Prochlorococcus marinus str. SB: one gene and its partners. The protein of the gene in region 1 interacts with the protein of each later gene in a pairwise test. Links are inferred from orthologs where the notes say so. Each region holds a gene or a part of one and is shown in the gene's direction. Other genes may lie near its edges. The genes, in order: ftsZ, EV02_RS02480 and rlmN.

What was found.
Region 2: the proteins of ftsZ (region 1) and EV02_RS02480 interact in binary tests that used the Escherichia coli proteins (3 or more experiments, as listed by UniProt). The link is inferred for Prochlorococcus marinus str. SB from one-to-one orthologs.
Region 3: the proteins of ftsZ (region 1) and rlmN interact in binary tests that used the Escherichia coli proteins (3 or more experiments, as listed by UniProt). The link is inferred for Prochlorococcus marinus str. SB from one-to-one orthologs.

Annotation. Positions count from the first base shown.
Region 1 is NZ_JNAS01000002.1:1,008,128-1,015,185, reverse strand. The notes cover bases 1,979-4,766. They hold ftsZ (cell division protein FtsZ), read left to right. Parts: upstream 1,979-2,708; coding sequence 2,709-3,824; downstream 3,825-4,766. Other genes in these bases: hemW (radical SAM family heme chaperone HemW), read right to left, coding at 4,747-4,766; panB (3-methyl-2-oxobutanoate hydroxymethyltransferase), read left to right, coding at 3,981-4,754; EV02_RS01065 (cell division protein FtsQ/DivIB), read left to right, coding at 1,979-2,529. In the rest of the region: tRNA (N6-isopentenyl adenosine(37)-C2)-methylthiotransferase MiaB, read left to right, coding at 1-308; EV02_RS01055 (D-alanine--D-alanine ligase family protein), read left to right, coding at 319-1,386; EV02_RS01060 (hypothetical protein), read left to right, coding at 1,397-1,807; more of EV02_RS01065, read left to right, coding at 1,804-1,978; more of hemW, read right to left, coding at 4,767-5,970; EV02_RS01085 (PIN/TRAM domain-containing protein), read left to right, coding at 6,067-7,058. UniProt on the Escherichia coli protein: Essential cell division protein that forms a contractile ring structure (Z ring) at the future cell division site. The regulation of the ring assembly controls the timing and the location of cell division.
Region 2 is NZ_JNAS01000002.1:740,671-747,893, forward strand. The notes cover bases 3,733-6,685. They hold EV02_RS02480 (rod shape-determining protein), read left to right. Parts: upstream 3,733-4,659; coding sequence 4,660-5,712; downstream 5,713-6,685. Other genes in these bases: EV02_RS02490 (DedA family protein), read left to right, coding at 3,733-4,159; EV02_RS02485 (single-stranded DNA-binding protein), read right to left, coding at 4,156-4,527; mreC (rod shape-determining protein MreC), read left to right, coding at 5,717-6,466; EV02_RS02470 (hypothetical protein), read left to right, coding at 6,466-6,685. Also shown: EV02_RS02510 (alpha/beta fold hydrolase), read right to left, coding at 1-545; EV02_RS02505 (carbohydrate kinase family protein), read left to right, coding at 634-1,632; tRNA (adenosine(37)-N6)-threonylcarbamoyltransferase complex ATPase subunit type 1 TsaE, read right to left, coding at 1,590-2,027; ahcY (adenosylhomocysteinase), read left to right, coding at 2,079-3,497; more of EV02_RS02490, read left to right, coding at 3,500-3,732; more of EV02_RS02470, read left to right, coding at 6,686-6,984; response regulator transcription factor RpaB, read left to right, coding at 7,179-7,223. UniProt on the Escherichia coli protein: Forms membrane-associated dynamic filaments that are essential for cell shape determination. Acts by regulating cell wall synthesis and cell elongation, and thus cell shape.
Region 3 is NZ_JNAS01000002.1:877,769-884,917, forward strand. Bases 2,376-5,254 are described here. They hold rlmN (23S rRNA (adenine(2503)-C(2))-methyltransferase RlmN), read left to right. Parts: upstream 2,376-3,231; coding sequence 3,232-4,278; downstream 4,279-5,254. Other genes in these bases: EV02_RS01795 (DNA-directed RNA polymerase subunit beta'), read left to right, coding at 2,376-2,994; EV02_RS01790 (high light inducible protein), read left to right, coding at 3,050-3,202; EV02_RS09560 (hypothetical protein), read left to right, coding at 4,327-4,473; EV02_RS01780 (HEAT repeat domain-containing protein), read left to right, coding at 4,492-5,254. Also shown: more of EV02_RS01795, read left to right, coding at 1-2,375; more of EV02_RS01780, read left to right, coding at 5,255-5,259; EV02_RS01775 (DUF2997 domain-containing protein), read left to right, coding at 5,409-5,624; EV02_RS01770 (DUF1257 domain-containing protein), read left to right, coding at 5,611-6,003; EV02_RS01765 (ferredoxin), read left to right, coding at 6,013-6,372; EV02_RS01760 (aldo/keto reductase), read left to right, coding at 6,384-7,149.

The DNA of each region.
Region 1 (7,058 bases):
CTGCAGCAGTTTGGACTAATCAACTTTCCGAAGAGGTAAAAAAAGCTAGATTACAGGAAATTAATGATTTAGTCGAGAAAACTGCTAAGAGTAGAAATCAAAGATATATCAATAATATCGAAAGCGTTTTAATTGAGGGTTTAAATCCAAAAAATTCCTCTCAAATGATGGGTAGAACTAGAACAAATAGATTAACTTTCGTAGAGATTCCCAAAAACACTAACTTTAATTTTTCGTTGGGAGATGAGATAAATGTCAGGATAAATGAAGCAAGACCTTTTTCTTTAACAGGAGAACTTTCTTTATAAATTTTTTTAAATGATCGGGGGAAAGAAAAAATTTATTGGGTTAATATTTGGCGGAGATTCCAATGAACATGAAGTATCGATATCCTCTGCAAAAACAGTTTTTCAAGCATTTAATGCACAAATAAACAAAGAACGTTTTACAGTTAAAGCCTTTTACATAAACAAATATGGAGATTGGCTTGATAGTGATATTTCAGAAAAAATCCTAATTGGTAAAATTGAAGACTATAAAACAAAAAAACAAGAAATTTTTAATCAAGAAAAAATTAACTTCCTTGACGGAATTGAATTTCAAAATATTGATATTTGGTTTCCTCTTTTACATGGATTTAATGGTGAAGACGGATCAATTCATGGCTTAATTAGATTTACTAAGAAACCTTTAGTCGGGTGCGGAATTATTGGCTCTGCACTTGGAATGGATAAAATATTGATGAAAACAATTTTCTCAAATCTCAATCTTCCACAAGTTAATTATCTAGTTTTTCAAAATAAAGATCTCAACGATAAGCAAGTAAAAAATAAAATAATTAATGAAATTTTAAAAAAATTAAAATTTCCTATTTTTGTTAAACCATCGAACTCTGGATCATCTCTTGGCATCTCCAAAGTCAAAAATGAATCGGAAATATTACTAGCATTAGAAAAGGCTCGGGAAATAGATCCAAGAATCTTAATAGAGGAAGGTTTAGAGGTAAGGGAGATTGAATGCGGAATAATTGGGAATTCAAAACTCTTAACCTCTGAGATAGGCGAGATAAATTACGAAAGTGATTGGTATGATTACGATTCAAAATATAACTCAAATAATAAAATAATTATCCCAGCCGAAATAGATTCTAAAATCGCAAAAGAAATTAAAGACATTGCTATTAAAAGTTGTAGAGCACTAAATATTTTCGGTTTTGCAAGAGTAGATTTCTTTATAGAAAGATCCTCAAATAAAATTTTAATAAATGAAATAAATACAATTCCTGGTTTTACAAAAAACAGTATGTTTCCAATGCTTTGGGAAGCTTCAGGTTTAAAAATTGAACAACTTGTGGCTAAACTGGTAGATATATCTTTAGATTTGTAATTTAAATAAAATGTTGCATGGACTACTTTGGTTACCATTACTTTTAATCTTCATTTTATTAACTGCACTTGGATGGTTAGAAAGAAGGAGGCAAAATCTTTTTAGAAGTTGGGCAAGTGATTCTGAATTGTGCAAGTTAGATAGTTCAGGTGCAGCGTCCTTAAAAGATGGTGAGTTAAAGTGGAGCGCATTTGAAGCTGGTAAATTTGAAGAAAAAGATTGTTTTATAATCAAGAAACTGGAATTAGTTGAATTAATGGCTCTAACTTCAGGGGAAGCTCCTCTAACAAGTGAATCTCAAGGTAAATGCAGGTTGAGATTAGTAGGGGATGGTAAAGAGATGGATGTACCATTTTCAGATGCAGAGCGAGCGAGAGAATGGATGGATCAACTGATGGAAAAAGCTCGATGTGATTTGTGAAAAACCAAAAAAGGATCAAAAATAAAAGTTTTTTTTTTCTAATTTTATTTTTATTTTTAACAAGCATATTAAGCATAAAAACTTTCAAAAAAGTTGGTACCAAGGATATTAGGATTTCTGGTAGTGAATTTTTTTCGCAGAGTGATTTGGTAAAAAATTCATCTTTAAATTTTCCAATTAGATTAATTTTTGTTGAAACTAATTTGTTAGAAAGGGAGTTAAAACAAAATTTATCTCTTAAATATGTTTCGGTAAACAGAGAATTATTTCCTTTTGGTTTGAAAGTTTATATTACTTCAAGAATTCCAATAGCTTACGGTGAGAGGATATTGAACGACGAAACAATATTAGGCTTCATTGATAGAGATGGTTTTTTTATAAATAACCAAAATGTAGATAAAAAAAATTTGAATAAATTAACAATACAAGTTTTTGGATGGAAAGAAAAATTTAAGAAAATATTATCTAAAATTTTTATCGCTATAGAGAATTATGAATTAGAAATAGTTAAAATAACTTTTTCATCCGATGGTTTTCTAACTGTTGAGGAAGAAGATTTAAAAACGATATTCTTAGGATTTAAGCCAAATTTAATCAACTATCAACTACAAATAATCAATAATCTTAAAAATGAATTTAAGAAAAATAGCTTTTCAAAAAAAATAGATAATATTGATCTTACTAATCCAGATAAACCAAAAATAAAAGTGTTCAAACCCTAATATTTGAAAAAGTATTTTGAGTAATTTTTTTTAATTATTGTAGTGTTGATATGGGTTTTGCATTAAAAACAAAATATTTAATAAATAAATATTTTTAGGATTTTCTTCAACAAATTCCTACATATGAGCGCAGTAAGTTCATAATGCACCCAATACTAGTAAAAGATTCCTATTAAGAGATGAGCTTCGGTAACAATCCAAACTTTGATCAATCGAGAGAAATCCTTCCAAGCCAAAATGCCAAAATAGAAGTTATTGGTGTAGGTGGTGGTGGAAGTAATGCAGTCAATAGAATGATAAATAGTGATTTAGAAGGTGTTTCGTTTAGAGTCCTCAATACCGATGCCCAAGCCCTCCTACAATCTTCTGCAGAAAGTAGAGTTCAACTTGGACAAAACCTTACTAGAGGTTTAGGTGCAGGCGGGAATCCAAGTATTGGTCAAAAAGCAGCCGAAGAATCCAAAGAAGAGCTTCAACAAGCTTTAGAAGGATCTGATCTAGTTTTTATAGCCGCTGGAATGGGTGGAGGAACTGGTACAGGTGCTGCTCCTGTTGTTGCAGAAGTAGCCAAACAAAGTGGGGCTCTAACAGTAGGTATAGTAACCAAACCTTTTTCTTTTGAAGGGAAAAGAAGAATGCGTCAAGCAGAGGAGGGGATCGCAAGACTAGCTGAAAACGTTGATACTCTTATAGTTATTCCAAATGACCGATTAAAAGACGTTATAGCAGGAGCTCCTCTTCAAGAAGCATTTAGGAATGCTGATGATGTTCTAAGGATGGGAGTCAAAGGCATTAGTGACATAATTACTTGCCCGGGATTAGTTAATGTTGATTTTGCAGACGTTAGATCAGTTATGACTGAGGCCGGCACTGCACTTCTCGGAATAGGTATAGGTTCAGGAAGATCGAGAGCTATAGAGGCAGCACAGGCAGCAATGAATAGTCCTTTATTAGAAGCAGCAAGAATTGATGGAGCCAAAGGCTGCGTTATAAATATTACTGGAGGCAAAGACATGACTTTAGAAGACATGACCTCTGCATCTGAAATTATTTATGATGTTGTTGATCAAGAAGCGAATATTATTGTTGGTGCAGTGGTCGATGAGGCAATGGAAGGTGAGATACAAGTTACTGTAATTGCTACAGGATTTGAAACAACCCAACCATTAAACCAGCAAAGAATAAAAAACAGATTATCTAATCAACCCTTATATAATTATTCCGACAATAAAGAATCTGGAGCGAGTATTCCTGAGTTTTTGAGGTTAAGGCAAAATAAAAAAGATATAGGTTAAAAGGTAAAATAGAGTGACTCGGTTATCTCGCCTGCCTCAAGCATCCCTTGTGGCTGCTACCTTCCGGTCCTGACCAGGTTTAGGCGTTAAAACCGCGAAAGGCCGAGTCAGGAATATCTTAGCAATTCTTGATTAAAAAAGATACATAAATTTGTTATGTTACCTTCAGACCTAGTTAATTATAAAAAAAAATCTCGCAAAATCATTGCACTAACTGCTTGGGACTCCATATCAGGATCTATTGCAGAACAAGCAAATGTAGATCTCGTACTAGTAGGGGATTCATTAGCAATGGTCTGCTTAGGATACAAATCGACATTGCCAATAACTTTAGAAAATATAATTTATCATACTAATGCTGTTTCAAGAGGATTTAAGAAAAGAATTGAGGAACAACCTCTAGTCGTTTCAGATATGCCTTTTCTGACTTACCAATGTGGTGAGGATAAGGCTGTTGAGTATGCAGGGAAAATCATTCAGAGCACTTATGCAAAAGCTGTAAAAGTGGAGGGAGCTGAACCAGAAATACAAAAAGTTATTTCTAGATTAATAAGAATGGGAATCCCTGTTATGGGTCATATAGGTCTTACACCACAAAGCTATCTAAATATTGGATTAAGAAAACAAGGAGAAAGCAAAGCAAGCCAAGAAAAAATTAAGAAAGAGGCTTCAATTCTTGAAGAATTAGGATGTTTTTCAATAGTTCTAGAACATATTCCTGATTTGCTTGCTAAGGAAATACAAAATTCTTTAACAATTCCCACAATAGGTATCGGCGCAGGTAATTACTGCGATGGGCAAGTAAGAGTTACTGCAGATTTGTTAGGCCTCAATGATAATCAACCCCCATTTTGCCAACCAATTATCCAAGGGAAGAAACTATTGAAGGACAAATTAAAAGAATGGGTAGTCTCTGAAAGACTTAGTTAATCTCATCCCACCACTTAAACATAGAAACAAGAACTTGATTACTAAGTTCCATGCCATTAGGCTCACTTAAAAAGAATCTATTCCCCTTTCTTACAAGAAGTCCACTTTCAAGAAATTTTTCCCATTCTTCAAACAATTTACTTAAGTTGCTTTCAAATTTTTTGTTTTCCCAGTTTTGTTCTTTAAACACTTTTTTGATATCTACACCCTCTTTGAGTCTTAATCCCAACATTATTTTCTCATCAAGTTCTTTATAAACAAACTCCTTATTAGTTAAGGATGAATCTAAATTAAATTCGTCTTGTTTAGTTACCCATTCTTTATATTCCTTACTAACTCTTGGTCGAGTAAACTTTTCCCCCCAAGGTGAACTAGTGGAACCTTGACCAAAACTCCACCAGCCTAAACCACTCCAATAAACTCTATTATGTCTCGACTGATGTCGAGGAAGGCAATAGTTTGAGATTTCATATCTTGAATACCCTGATTTTTTTAAAATTAAATGGGTTGATTCACTATTCCTAAAAGCTTCTTCATCACTTGGGAGTTTTAATTTGCCTAAATTAATTAATTTTTTAAAAACAGTGCCATTTTCAATATTTAAATCGTAAATAGATAGATGAGGTGGTGAAAATGTAATTGCTTTTTTTAAATCATCTTGCCATTCTTTAAATCCACTTAGTGGCAAGTTTTGAATTAAGTCTAAACTCCAGCTTTTTATTAACCCAGAATCATATTCTCTCTTCAACCATAAACAAGATTTCTCTGCATCTTCTTTCAAATGACGCCTTCCCGACTTTTGAAGTATCTGATTATTAAAACTTTGTACTCCAAGACTAAATCTATTTATCCCAGCATTTATGAATCCGAAAAGATCATCTTCAGTAAAACTTGCTGGATCAACCTCCATAGTGATTTCAGCACCATAGTCAATTCCATAATTTTCTTTAAAAAGATCAACTAATTCTTTGATTTGAGCAGGATCTAAAATTGATGGAGTTCCACCTCCTATATAAATTGTCGATAGAGGTGATTTATGCTTAATCGACAATATTTCTTTATATAAAAATTGCAAATACTCATTAACTGTTTTGCTTCCATAACCTTTTAAAGTTTCAACTTCGTTTCCTAGTGGAATAACTGCAAAATCACAATAAAAACACCTTCTGTGGCAAAAAGGAATGTGCACATAAGCACTTTTTGGAAACTTATTCATAATCTAAATTCATTTTTAAGCGCCAAAAAAGTATTAAGGATCGAAAAAAATAAAATCCTTATTTACTCAATTAATAAATCCTAGTAGATTATAGATATGACAGATATCTTAGTATTAATTTTATTTGTATTGTCTGGGGCTGCTTCAGGGTGGCTTGGTGTTGATTTATTGCCAGTAGACATACTTAAACAGGTATCTAATGTAGAAGGTTTTAGAATTGTTTTAGCAATAATTGGCTTTTTTGTAGGTTTAGCAGCAGGTTTTGTATTCCTTCAACTTAGAAAGACTTTTCTTGATCAAATAAGAACAATGCCTACGGACTTACTAATAAGTAGGTCAGTTGGATTAATTTTAGGATTACTTGTTGCTAATCTCCTACTAGCTCCAATACTATTAATACCCTTCCCTAGAGAAGTTTTTTTCGCAAAACCATTAGCAGCAATATTAAGTAACATTTTCTTTGGAGTGCTTGGTTATAAGTTGGCAGATACCCATGGGAGGACATTATTGAGATTATTCAATCCAAATAACACTGATGCATATCTAATCAATGAAGGAATTCTCCCTGCTGCAAGTCCAAAAATTTTAGATACTAGCGTAATTATTGATGGAAGAATCAATGGTCTATTAAGTTGCGGCTTATTGGAGGGACAATTAATTGTTGCTCAAAGTGTAATTGATGAATTACAAACTTTAGCTGACTCAAGCAGTAATGAAAAAAGGTCGAAAGGCAGAAGAGGTCTCAAGTTATTAAAAGAATTAAGAGATTTATATGGTAGAAGACTTGTAATAAACCCAACAAAGTATGAAGGTAATGGGGTAGATGAAAAACTCCTTAAAATTACTGAGGATATGACAGGAACTTTAATTACGGCTGATTATAATCTTTCTCAGATCGCTGAAGTTAAAGAATTAAAAGTTATGAATTTGAGTGATTTGGTTATTGCTTTAAGGCCAGAAGTACAACCAGGAGAGTCACTTAATATAAAAATCGTGAGAGAAGGCAAAGAAAAAATGCAAGGTATTGGATATTTAGATGACGGCACAATGGTTGTTATTGATGAGGCAAAGAATTTTGTTGGAAGCAG
Region 2 (7,223 bases), 270 kb from region 1 along the record:
GCAGCTCTTGTAAAAAGTGTATTGCTAATTACTCTTTGTCTGACTATCGTTTTAAGTACAGGTCTTAGTAGATTCATTAAGATATCACTTTTTTTTAAACGTTTATCATCCATAGTTCTTTGTGCACAGTCAATCAAAATGATACCTTTGCAATTATCTTTTAGGATTTCAGCAGCTTTTAATGCAATAACACCACCAATTGAATTTCCTACTAAGTAAACAGGAGATTTTATTACCTCTGCACAAAATGTTGATATTTGATTACCCCATAAGTCAAATGAATATTTAATTGAGTTTTCTTTTTCAGGTTCGAAATTTAATAAAGCACTAGGCTGACTACTTTTTCCAAATCCTAATAAGTCAATTGCGTAGCAATTAGAAAATTTACCAAGAAAATCTTGATTATGTCTCCAGTGGTTTTTAGATGCCCCAAAGCCATGAACTAATAAAATTTGAATATTTTTTTCAGAATTAGATTCTTTGGATAAAGACCAAGAAATTTTCCAATTTTTCCACTGCCAAGTTTCAGATTTATTTAAAGACACTATGAGTTTGCTTTTAATTAAACTTTAATTCAAAAAAAAATTATTCGTTTTTAATAAATTATCCTTAGTTAAGAAAAAGCGTTCACTTATGAAAAAGAGAAAGGTCATATGTATTGGAGAGGCTTTAATAGACAGAATCAGAAATAAGTCAAATCAAGGATTTACAGATTTTTTGGGTGGTGCGCCGGCTAATGTTGCTTGTGCATTAAGAAAATTAAAAATAGATTCAACATTTATAGGAAGTTTGGGTAATGATGATTATGGAAAAAAATTTATTACGCAATTTGATCAATTGGGAGTTAATTTAGATTTCTTGCAATTAGATAATGATTCATCTACTCGCGTGGTTAATGTAGATAGAGATCAATTTGGTGATCGTTTTTTTTCAGGCTTTGAGAAAAGTTCTAATTCATGCTTTGCAGACGAAGTTCTTAGGAAGAAATTATTAGAAAAAGAAATTTTAAGTTTGGAGAAATCTTTTTTAGAAATAAAATATTTGGTTACAGGAACTATCTTATTATCATCTCCAATATCAGCAGAGACTGTTTTTTTTCTTGTGGAACAGGCTAATAAATTTGAAGTCAAAATAGTTATTGATTTGAATTGGAGAGAGGTCTTTTGGGATCATGCAAGTTTTTCATCAGAAATTAGTAAAGCGGGTAGAGTGAAATTAATTAAGAATTTTTTAAATCATGCAAATGTTTTAAAGCTTGCTAAGGAAGAAGCAACTTTGTTTTTTGAGGATGAAAATCCCTTGCTAATATCTCAACAATTGTCTAATAGACCAGATGTAATAATAACTGATGGAAAAAATCCCGTTTTATGGTATATCAACGGATTGCAGGGAATTACCGAAACTCTTACTTCACAAAAAATTGTTGATACAACTGGCGCAGGCGATGCTTTTCTGGCTGGCTTTATTTCAAAATTAATTTCTTTTGGCTATCCTTCAAATGAAGAAGAGATAGAAGATTGCATTAAGTTCGCAGGTGTTTGTGGATTATTAACTTGTCTTGGCGAAGGCGCCATCGATCAACAGCCAAATTATGAGGAGGCTAATAAATTTTTGGGATCTCTTATTTCGTAGTTTCTCCCGAAATTTTTTGCGTAACTAATTTCTATTTTCCAGAAATTATCAATAACTGGTTCTATTAATTCTGGCCATTCAATAACTAAAATGGCTTTCTTTTGTATTGCCTCTTCTTCTTCTGAAAAAAAAACTTCTTTCGCTGAAGTAATATTTTTTAACCTGTATAAATCAAGATGAATTAGTGGAATTCTTCCGGAGTTGTAATGATGCGATAAAGCAAATGTAGGGCTTGTAATGTCCTCAGAAATTGACAAGCCTTTAGCAATCCCTTGAACAAATGAGGTTTTTCCAGCCCCAATTGGACCCTGTAATAAAACAATTGATTGGGGATTTAATTTGCGAGAGAGTTTTTTTCCTAGATTTAAAGTTTCTTCTAAATTCTCAACAAACACAAATTTATTCAAAAATCATTTATAGTTTAATAGATAAAGTATTTACTAGATATGGTTATTGCAAATTCAGTTAAAACCTCTACACCTAATTACGTGATTACTGATATATCTTTATCAGATTTTGGACATAAAGAAATTAAAATTGCCGAAAAAGAAATGCCTGGATTAATGGCCTTGAGAGATAAATATCAATCTGAAAAGCCACTAAAAGGTGCAAAAATAGCTGGAAGCCTTCACATGACTATTCAGACAGCAGTCTTAATAGAAACTCTTGTTGATCTTGGTGCAGAAGTGAAATGGGCCTCATGTAATATCTTTTCAACTCAAGATCATGCGGCTGCAGCTATCGCAGATCAAGGAATTTCCGTCTACGCAAAAAAAGGTGAGACTCTTGACGAATATTGGCAATATACCCACTATATCCTTGATTGGGGTTCAGACTCTCCAAATATGATTCTTGATGATGGTGGGGATGCAACTGGTTTATTGATACTCGGCAGTAAAGCGGAAAAAGATTTGTCTGTTTTAGATAATCCCGGAAATGAAGAAGAAATTGCTTTATTCAATTCTATTAAGTCTAAATTAGAAAACGATAGTAACTTCTATTCTAGAATTAAGAGTAATATCATTGGTGTTACTGAAGAAACAACAACTGGAGTCGCAAGACTTTATCAACTGCAAAAGCAAAATGCTTTACCTTTCCCTGCGATTAACGTTAATGATTCAGTAACTAAGAGCAAATTTGATAATTTATATGGCTGCCGCGAATCTTTAGTAGATAGCATAAAGCGCGCAACTGATGTGATGATTGCTGGAAAGGTTGCCTTAGTAATGGGTTTTGGAGATGTAGGTAAGGGCTCAGCTCAATCATTACGTGGACTTGGTGCAATCGTAAAAGTTGCTGAAGTTGATCCAATTTGTGCTCTTCAAGCGGCAATGGAAGGTTTTAGCGTTGTTACGTTAGAAGATGTTGTGGAAGATATAGATATCTTTGTTACAGCAACTGGGAACTATCAAGTGATTACAAACGAAAATCTCGTCAAGATGAAAGATGAGGCCATAGTTTGTAATATTGGTCATTTCGATAATGAAATTGATGTGGCTTCATTGAAAGATTATCCATGGGAAAATATTAAGCCACAGGTTGATCACATAACTTTACCAAGTGGCAATAAAATAATTCTTTTAGCAGAAGGTAGATTAGTTAACTTAGGCTGTGCCACTGGACATCCAAGTTTTGTTATGAGTAATTCTTTTACTAACCAAGTATTAGCTCAAATCGAACTTTTCAATAAGTCAGAAAAATATGCTAAGGAGGTTTATGTTTTACCAAAGCATTTAGATGAAATGGTAGCTAGATTACATCTTGATAAAATTGGTGCAAAATTAACAAAATTAACTAAGGAACAAGCTGACTATATCAATGTCTCTGTTGAAGGACCTTACAAACCAGAGCTTTATAGATACTAAGTTTGAGTTTAATTTTTGTAAATTTTCTTACTTCAATTCCGGACTATATTAGTTTGGCTGTTGAAAAGAATTCAACAATTGCATACCTCACTATTTGTTTGGCTATGTTTTTGGAAAACATAATACCTCCAATTCCTTCGGAAATAATAATGCCATTAGGAGGTTTTTTTGTTTATCAACAAAAATTAAATTTCTATATTTTAGTTTTTTGGGGATTACTTGGAACTATTTTAGGATCATTGCCTTGGTACTATTTAGGTAGATTAGTAAATGAAAAAAGACTTTCAAATTTTCTAGATAAAAACGGAAAATATCTGGGTATTTCTCCTAGTGATTTAAGTAAAAGTAAAAGATGGTTTGATAAATACGGTGTTTCTTTAGTTTTTTGGGGCAGATTAGTACCAGGTATAAGAACTTTAATATCTGTTCCTGCTGGCATAGAACTTATGCCATTAAGAAAATTTTTGCTTTGGACTACATTTGGGAGCCTGATATGGGTAGCACTTCTCACTTATTCAGGTTATTTATTTGGTGAAAATTATCCAATTATTCAAACTTATTTAGATCAAATCAAATATGTTGTAAAGCCAATTTTAATTTTAATTTTCTTATATTTTTTTATAAGAATACTTATTAGATTTCTTAAAAAAAATAGAGTTTAAAAAGGAATTTCACTTGAGTTATTGCTGTTGGAATATTGGTTATTATCAGAATCCTTTCGTGAGCCTAGTAAGTTTAATCTATCTACCCTAACAACTGGTTTAAATCTATCTTCTCCAGTATTTTTATCTTTCCAGCTATCAATTTTAAAGCTTCCTGTAATTCCAATTAATGATCCTTTTTTCACATAATCTGCGGCTATTTGTGCTTGCTTGCCCCATATTTCTAAATTAAACCAATCTGGCTCTTCATCTCTGCTTCTTCTGTTAACTGCAATTGTGAAATTCGCTACTATACTGCCTGATTCAAAATATCTGACATCTGGTTCTCTTCCTGCTCTGCCAACAAGGTTAATAGTGTTAATTTCCATAATTTTTTTTTTTTATAATACTCATTTTTTCAGTTTCTGCTCAAAGTTTTACGTGCTATTCATAACTAAACGCCAGAATTCCGAGAGCTTATCAAAAAATAGATATATTATTTAAAAAAAGAAATTCTTATTGTGATTTTTAACAGATTTAAATTTTCTCGAGATATTGGCATAGATTTGGGAACTGCCAACACTCTTATACATGTATCAGGAAAAGGCGTTGTTTTACAGGAACCTTCTGTGGTAGCTATGGACTTAGAAGAAGGGATTCCATTAGCTGTTGGTAAAGAAGCAAAGTTAATGCTAGGAAGGACCCCTGGCAATATAAGAGCTGTAAGACCACTAAGAGATGGAGTTATCGCAGATTTTGATGCTGCAGAACAAATGATAAAAACATTTATTCAAAAATGTAATGAAGGCAAGGGGATAGTAGCTCCAAGGATAGTGATTGGAATTCCAAGTGGAGTTACTAGTGTTGAGCGAAGAGCAGTAAGAGAAGCTGGATTAGCGGGAGCTAGAGAAGTTCATTTAATAGATGAACCTGTCGCAGCGGCAATAGGAGCATCATTACCAGTAACTGAGCCAATTGGAACAATGATTGTTGATATTGGTGGAGGTACTACTGAGGTTGCAGTATTAAGTTTAGGAGGAACTGTTTTGAGTGAATCTGTTCGAATAGCAGGCGATGAAATAAATGAGTCAATTGCGCTTTATCTTAAAAAAGTTCACAATTTAGTTGTTGGAGAGAGAACTGCAGAAGATATCAAGATAAAAATTGGATCTGCATTTCCAGATGATGATTTTGATAAAACTACTTTAGAGGTTAGAGGTTTACATCTTTTATCTGGTCTACCTAGATCAGTCACTTTGACATCAGGAGAAATCAGAGAAGCTATGGCTGAAACACTTAGCAAAATAGTCGAAGCTGTAAAAAGAACTTTAGAGCGAACCCCTCCTGAACTTGCCGCAGATATTGTTGATAGAGGGATTATGCTTGCAGGTGGTGGAGCTTTAGTGAGAGGCATTAATGATTTATTGAGCGATGAAACAGGAATTTTTACTCACATAGCAGAAAACCCACTGCTTTGCGTAGTGAATGGTTGTGGAGAGGTGTTGGATGATTTTAAAAAACTCAAAAGAGTTGTTGACACTCCAGAATTCATAAGGAATGCGATAAGAGATTAATGTCATGATAGGTATCCGACGAATTTCTAATAGTCGTTGGTGGCATAAAAAGAAAAATTGGCTATTTTTTGCAATTTTTTTATTTTTGGTTTTTGTAAGAATATCTAAAGGAGCTTTTTATAAAGATTTTTATTATTTTATTTCAAAACCTTTTTGGCCTGGTCAATTTCAAAAAGAAATTGTTCTTGAGAGTATTGATCAAGAATATTTAATAAAGTTTAATCTTCTTAAAAAAGATAATATAAGATTGCGACAAATCTTATCTCTCCAAGAATCATCGAATGATAAACATATTTCTGCTGCAGTTATTTCGCGAAAAACAGGAGGTTGGTGGAGACAAATAATTTTAAACAAAGGTTCAAAGGATGGAGTAGAAATTGGCAATATTGTGATTGGTCCGGGTGGATTATTAGGAAGAGTAAAGAATACTTCTTTATTCACTTCGTCGGTAACTTTAATAACTTCTCCAGAAAGTAAGTTAGGTGTTTGGGTGGATAGAATTCAAATCAATGGATTACTAGTCGGTTTAGGAGATGATTATCCTAGCCTAATACTTTATTCAAAAGATGCCGATATTAAAGTCGGAGATTTTGTATCATCATCTCCTGCTAGTACATTATTACCTCCAAATATCCCTATTGGTATTGTTCAATCTATAGATGAGACGTTGAAATCAAAAAAAACGGCAAAAATTTTACTTTTAGCAAAACCTCATGTAATTGATTGGGTACAAATTTTGAAATTAAATATTTAATGAATAAATTTTTTACCAAAAAATTATCCATTATAAGCTTTATTTTTATCCCAATTATTTTTTTGTGGCACCCTAATTGGCTTGGATTTTTAGGTGTTCAGCCTTATTGGCCGTTATTTTGGTTATTGCCTTGGGCAATGATTAATGGATCAATTAATGGATTAGTTTTTGGTTTATTTTTAGGTATCATCTTAGATTCCATAACTTTAAATGAAAGTTTTACTCAAATTCCAGGCCTAATTTTTTGTGGATTTTTCTTTGGGAGAATTAAATCACATAGTGATTTTATGGTGGGACATTTTAGGTATGGTTTAATTTGTTCTTTTGGAAGTTTTTTATGCGGTACTCTTTATCTTGCACAAATTTTGTTTAGAAATTTTTTAGATGGTAATTTTTTAATGTTTATTCCAGGTGTAAAAAATATCTTAGCTGAAGTTTTTTTGACAGGTTTGTTTGCTCCTTTTATTTGCTCCCAACTTATAAGGATGTTTAAATTTTCAAGAAGAAAATTTTGGTAATAAATTTTGGTAATAAATTTTGCCAAGAGGAAAAAATGCTTGAAAAAATTTATATATTTTCAATTAATTTAAAATGTTTGTAAACCTTAGGAATATCTCTTTGAGGGTTCGTAATGTTATATTTTTAATTGTTAGAATAAATGTTCAATGCAATAATTCTTTGCTTTGAAATATCGACAAATCTTTTTTTAACTATGTCAAAAGCAAGAATTTTAGTTGTTGATGATGAACCAGCAGTT
Region 3 (7,149 bases), 130 kb from region 1 along the record:
GCCGAAAGTGGAGTTGTAAGATCAAAAATTTCTGGTAAGTTTGAATTTAGTTCAAAAGCAAAGGTCCGAGGTTATAGAACTCCTCATGGCGTAGAAGCTAAACAAGCAGAAGTTGATTTCATACTCAAGATAGTTCCTCAAGGAAATAATTCGGGCAAAGCTCAAAAAATTGAAGTTTCTAGTGGATCGCTTTTATTTGTAGATGATGGTGAAGAAATTAGTTCTGACATAACTGTTGCTCAGATTACTGCTGGAGCGGTGAAAAAGAGTGTTGAAAAAGCAACAAAAGATGTTATTTGTGATTTGGCTGGTCAAGTTAGGTACGACAAGGTTATTCAACCAAAGGAGGTAACAGATAGACAGGGTAATATTACCTTAAAAGCTCAAAGATTAGGTAGATTGTGGGTTTTAGCTGGAGATGTTTATAACTTGCCACCAAATGCAAAACCGGTTATATCATCTGGAAAATCTGCAGATGAAGGGACAGTTTTGGCAGAAGCAAGTCAATCAAGTGAGTTTGGCGGACAAGTTCGACTAAGAGAATCAATAGGAGATTCAAGAGAAGTTCAGATTGTTACTACTTCTATGTCTTTAACTAATTTTAAATTAATTGAAGAATCTACTCACTCAGGTCAAATTTATAATTTGGAATCAAGTGATGGTACATCTTATCGTTTAAACATTTCTCCAGGAAATAAAATCAGTAATGGTGAGGTAATAGCAGATTTAACGGATGAAAGGTTCCGTACAAAAACTGGCGGTTTAGTAAAATATGCACCGGGATTAAGTGTCAAAAAAGCGAGATCATCTAAAAATGGTTTTGAAGTAAGTCAAGGAGGGACATTGCTTTGGATTCCGCAAGAGACACATGAAATCAATAAGGATATATCTCTTCTAATGATTGAAGATATGAAATGGATTGAAGCTGGAACAGAAGTTGTAAAAGATATTTTTAGTCAAACATCAGGCATTGTTACAGTTACGCAAAAAAATGATATCCTTCGTGAAATAACTGTAAGAAATGGAACTTTTCATGAGTGTGATGATGAAGAAATTTTGAATAGATATACAGAAGAAGGTAATCTTGTGAATCCAGGTGAAAAGATTTTAGATGGTGTTGATAATAAAGAAATTTTATTTGTTCAAAAATTAGAAACACCAAAATGTCGAGGCTTATTATTAAGAACTGTTGAAGAATTTACTATTCCTGATCAGGCGGATTTACCACAATTATCACATGTTAAGCAAGAAAAAGGTCCACAGTTAGGCTTAAAAGCTATCCAAAGGCTTACTTATAAAGACGGTGAATTGATAAAATCAGTTGAAGGGGTTGAATTACTTAGAACACATTTAAGTATTGAAAGCTTTGATGCTACTCCTCAAATGACTATTGACGTCGAGTCGATTGAAGATGAAAATGATGCATCAATCAATAGATTAAATTTAGTAATATTGGAGTCTATTCTTGTAAGAAGAGATACTATATCTGACTCCAGTCATGGCTCAACACATACAGAACTGCAAGTCAATAATAACCAAATAGTAAAAGCAGGCGATGTAATAGCTACTACTCAAATCCTTTGCAAGGAGAAGGGATTGGTTAAATTACCAAATGTTGATGATGATGAGCCTATAAGAAGGTTAATTGTTGTAAGAGAAGAAGATAAAATTAAAATTAAAATCAATGGTGAAGGAATAGTCAAAGTTGGTGATCGTGTAGTCGATGGTGATCCCATTAGTGCTTCTGTCAAATCAACTTCTTGCGGAGAAATAGAGGAGATTTCCAATAGTTCAGTAACCTTAAGACTAGGTAGGCCTTATATGGTTTCACCTGATTCAGTTTTACATGTTAAAGACGGAGACTTGGTTCTTAGGGGAGATGGCTTAGCTTTACTTGTTTTTGAAAGGCAGAAAACTGGAGATATCGTACAAGGACTACCTCGCATTGAAGAGTTATTAGAAGCTAGGAGACCCAGAGATTCAGCAATTCTATGTAAAAAATCTGGCATTGTTCAGATCAAACAAGGTAATGATGAAGAATCAGTTTCCTTATCAATTATTGAAAATGATGATTTAGTTAATGAATATCAACTTCTTCTTGGAAAAAATATAATGGTTAGTGATGGACAACAAGTTAAAGGTGGAGAATCTTTAACTGATGGTCCAATTAATCCACATGAACTACTAGATTGCTACTTCAATGATTTAAAAGATCAAAAACCTCTGATAGATGCAGCTCGAGAATCCATATCAAAACTACAAAGAAGTATGGTAAGTGAGGTACAAAATGTTTATAAGTCCCAGGGTGTAGCAATCGATGATAAGCATATTGAAGTAATTGTTAGACAGATGACAAGTAAAGTCCGTATAGAAGATGCTGGGGATACTACTCTTTTGCCTGGCGAACTCATAGAGTTGAGGCAAGTGGAAGATACAAACCAAGCAATGGCAATTACAGGAGGAGCTCCAGCAGAATTTACTCCTGTTTTGTTGGGTATTACTAAAGCCTCCCTTAATACAGATAGCTTTATTTCAGCAGCATCGTTCCAAGAAACTACTAGGGTTCTTACAGAAGCTGCGATTGAAGGTAAATCTGATTGGTTAAGAGGTTTAAAAGAAAATGTTATTATCGGTAGATTAATACCTGCAGGCACAGGTTTTAGTGGTTTTGTGGAGGAATTATCCTCAGAGGCTGGTCCTCATCCAGATATTCTTGCAGAAGAATCTGGTGGTTACAGAAGAGCACAGAATTTACGGCCAGATTATACAGTTGATATGCCACAATCACCTGCCGTAAGCTCTACTGCAATTCTTGATGATCCTAGTGATGAAGATTTGGAGACAACGAGAAGTCGGCATGGAATCGATCCTACTTCGAGTAATTTTGCAGCCTTCGCAAGGCCTAATGCTGAAAATCAATTTTCTGAAGATCAATTACCAGACCCTGCCGCATTGGAGGGATTACAGGAGGAGGGCCTCCTGTCTGATGAATAAATATTATCTATTATTATTTTTAGTGACTAGAATGAATTTTTTAAATTTGTAAGTAATGATTAAGCCAGAGATTGTACCCAAAAGAAAATTGCCCCGTTATGGATTCCATTTATATAATGAAAGACTTAATGGAAGAATGGCCATGATTGGTTTTATTGCCCTTCTTCTTACAGAATTCTTTCTAAAACATGGTTTGCTGTTATGGTGAAAATAGTTTTTAAATAAAGACTACTAAATTTGAAAAATCTTCTTGGAAGTAGTATTAAGGATCTAGAAACTGTAGCTTTAGATTATGGGGAGGCTGCTTTTAGGGGTCGCCAAATCTATAATTGGATTTATAACTATAGAAATAAGAACAAAAATATTGATCAAATAGAAGTTTTACCCTTGGATTTTAGAAATAAGTTAAAAGATGATGGTTTTAAGGTAAGTGAGCTGCTTATTGGAGAAAGAAACCTAGCTAACGATGGTACTTTAAAGTTGTTACTCTCTACAAAAGATAATGAAAGTATTGAGTGCGTTGGTATTCCAACTGAAAAAAGATTAACTGCTTGTCTTTCTAGTCAAGTTGGTTGCCCAATGGACTGCAAATTTTGTGCAACTGGCAAGGAAGGTTTGAAGAGATCTTTAAAAGCTAGTGAAATTTTAGATCAAATTTTATTTATCGAACATGAAATGAATAGAAAAGTGACTAATATTGTCTTCATGGGTATGGGCGAGCCCTTATTGAATATTGATGACTTACTTTTGTCAATTAGATCTATAGATAATGATTTTCAGATCAGTCAGAGGAAAATAACTGTAAGCACAGTAGCTGTTCCAAAAATGATAAGTAGATTATCAGCAAAGTCTTTTCAAATTTTAGGTAAGTGTCAATTTACATTAGCAATTAGCCTACATGCTTCAAATCAAAAAATAAGAGAAACGATAATACCTAGTGCAAAAAACTATGAGATCAAAAATATAATCGAAGACTGTAAAAAATTTGTAGGAGATACTGGGCGTAGGGTAAGTTTTGAATATCTAATGCTAAATGGAGTGAATGACAAATTAGAACATGCTATTGAATTGAGTAATTTGCTGAAAGGGTTTCAATGTCACGTAAACTTAATACAATATAACCAAATTGAAGAGGTTGAATTCAAACGAACCTCTTTAAAAAATCTCCAATTATTTCAATCTAGACTTATTAACAATGGCATAGCAGTAAGCTTGAGAAAAAGCAGAGGTCTAGATAAAAATGCTGCTTGTGGTCAGCTAAGACAAAATGCAAAAAATAAATAATATTACCTAATAAAAATTTTTTAAAAGTCTCTTAAACAGGTTATTATTATGTTAATTAATTTTAAATCTTTGGGTTTTATTAAGACAAAAATTTTGCCTTTCGCTATCGTCTCACTTTTTGGCTTTGCCTTCTTAGCCGTTAGTGCAAGAATTTGGTTACCTGGAGATATGATGTCTCCTGCTCCCATTAATTAATATTTTTAGTTTTTCAAAATGACAATAAATAAGGATCCTAATAAAGAAAGCTTAGTTGATATCGCTGTTGATCCTGATATTTTAGCAAGAGAATTGGCCTTAGAAATTGAAATAGATCCTTTAGAGCAAATTGATGAAGATTCTTTTCAAAAAGGTTTAAATATAACTCAGGAATGTAATGAAGCATTAAAAATGCTAAAAGGTAACAGAGAAGAAAGAATACAGGGCTTGAGAATATTTTGTGAATATAGAGATTCAAGATCTTTCCCTCTTTTGTTACCTTTACTGGATCAACCTTGTCCTGTTGAAAGAATGAGTGTTGTATACGCTTTGGGCCGTAATCCATGTCCTAGTGCGGTTGAGAAACTTGTCACCCTTTTGGAGACCGACGATAATGCTTATGTCAGAAGAGCGACTGCATGGAGTTTAGCTAATTATGATAATCAAATTGTTTTGAAACCATTAATAAATGCTTTGAAGAACGATGTAGCTGCAGTAAGGTTATGGTCATCAAGTTCTTTAGCTGAAATTGGAAATGTTTCTTTGGAAAATGCTCAATTGGCAGCAGAACAACTTTTAATAAGTTTAAAAATAGATAATGAATCAGGTGTAAGAAGTAATTGCATCTGGTCATTATGTAGACTGTACGAAAAATTAAACAATACATTTCAAGAAAGTTTCGTTGATGAATGTACTAAAATAGCCCTTTTCGATAAAGAACCATCTGTTATGGAAGAAGCAAAAACTGCTTTGGATTCAATGGGGATGCAAGGCTTTTATAATTAAACAATTAAATTTCCCACTTCAAAACACTACCGAGAAAGTTAATTTATCAGACAATCAATATATAAATTAAAAATAATTAACTTGTACCAACTGAAACAAATAATTTTCGTTATTCTGTATAAAGTAAAAGTGCTTAGTACTTGAATTTAATGCCTCAAAAAACATTGAGATTCAAAATTCATCAAGACGGAAGAGTTGAAGAGACATTAGAAGGTTTTACTGGAAGCTCATGTAATGATGCTACTAGAAAGCTTGAAAATGCTCTTGGTAAAGTAACAGTTAAAAATAAAACTTCTGATGCTTTCATCTCTAATAAAAAAGAACAACTAAAACAATTTAACCACGAATCTAATGTCACACTTTAGTACTATTAAAACTCAGCTCAAAGAAGCAGAGCCATTAATTAAAGCCTTAAATAATCTTGGTTACATAATCAACCAAGAAGAAAAACTTATTAAAGGCTATAGAGGTAGGTTTACAGCTGTTGATATAAGCATGAATTTACCTGGTGATACTAAAGTTGGATTTAAATGGGATAACAATTCAAATTCATATGAATTAGTTACTGATTTAGATTTGTGGAATTTTGAGCTACCTGTCGAAAGATTTATCTCTAAAGTTACTCAAATGTATGCTTATCAAACAATTATTTCCAAAACAAAAGAGGATGGATATCAAATCGTAGAACAAAAAAACCAAAATGATGGCTCTATCGAATTGGTTTTAACCAAGTGGGAGAATTAATCTCAGATTATGGATTTAACAGATCCATTTGATAATTTTGAAGAGATTGTTGAAATTACAGGCTGGGAGCCTGTACTTGGAGGTAAGTTAGCCGAAAAAGCTGTTTGGGTTGATGAGGCTAAATGCATCGGTTGCCAGTATTGTGTACACGTAGCTTCGAACACTTTCATAGTTGATGAATTTCATGGTAGAAGTCGAGCTTTGAGGCAAGATGGAGATAGTTCTGACCTTATACAAGAAGCGATAGATACGTGCCCTGTTGATTGTATTCACTGGGTCAATTTTGAAGAATTAGATGATCTAGAAAATAGTCTTGATAGGGATATGTTTCAATCATTTGGAAAACCACCAAGAATGAATAAGCATTAATTTTTAAAAAGATGCAATATCGGAGATTTGGTCGAACCAATTTGAAGATACCTGTTTTATCTCTAGGAGGTATGAGATTTCAAAAAAGTTGGGAACAATTAGATTTTTCTGAGATTTCAAATGAAGAACAAAATAAAGTAGAAAATATTTTAAATCTAGCTAACAAATATGGCTTAAGTCATGTCGAAACTGCTAAGTATTATGGAACTTCTGAGGTTCAATTAGGAATGGGTTTTAAAAATTTAAATAAAGTCCCTAATATTATACAAACTAAGATCCCTCCAGATAGTGATCCAGAAATCTTTAAGAGAGATGTTATGACAAGTATTGAAAAATTAAAAGTCAAAAAAATTGATTTGCTAGCAATACATGGCATCAACAAAGATGAACATTTACATCATGCTACTAAAGAAGGAGGTTGTATTGACATTTTAAGAAATTTGCAAAAAGAAAATTTAATTGGCTCTATTGGATTTTCAACTCATGGAAGATCTTCACTCATTGAGAAGGCTATATCAACAAACTTTTTTGATTATGTCAATTTGCACTGGTATTTTATCAATCAAGAAAATACAAAGGTTATAAGTTTGGCAAAAAAGTATGATCTTGGGATTTTCATAATAAGTCCCACAGATAAAGGGGGGCATCTTCATACTCCCTCAAACAAAATGTTGGAACTTTGTAAGCCTCTTCATCCTATAGTTTTTAACGATCTTTTTTGCTTAAGAAATCAAAATGTCCATACTCTTAGTGTGGGTATTGCAAAAGAGGCGGATT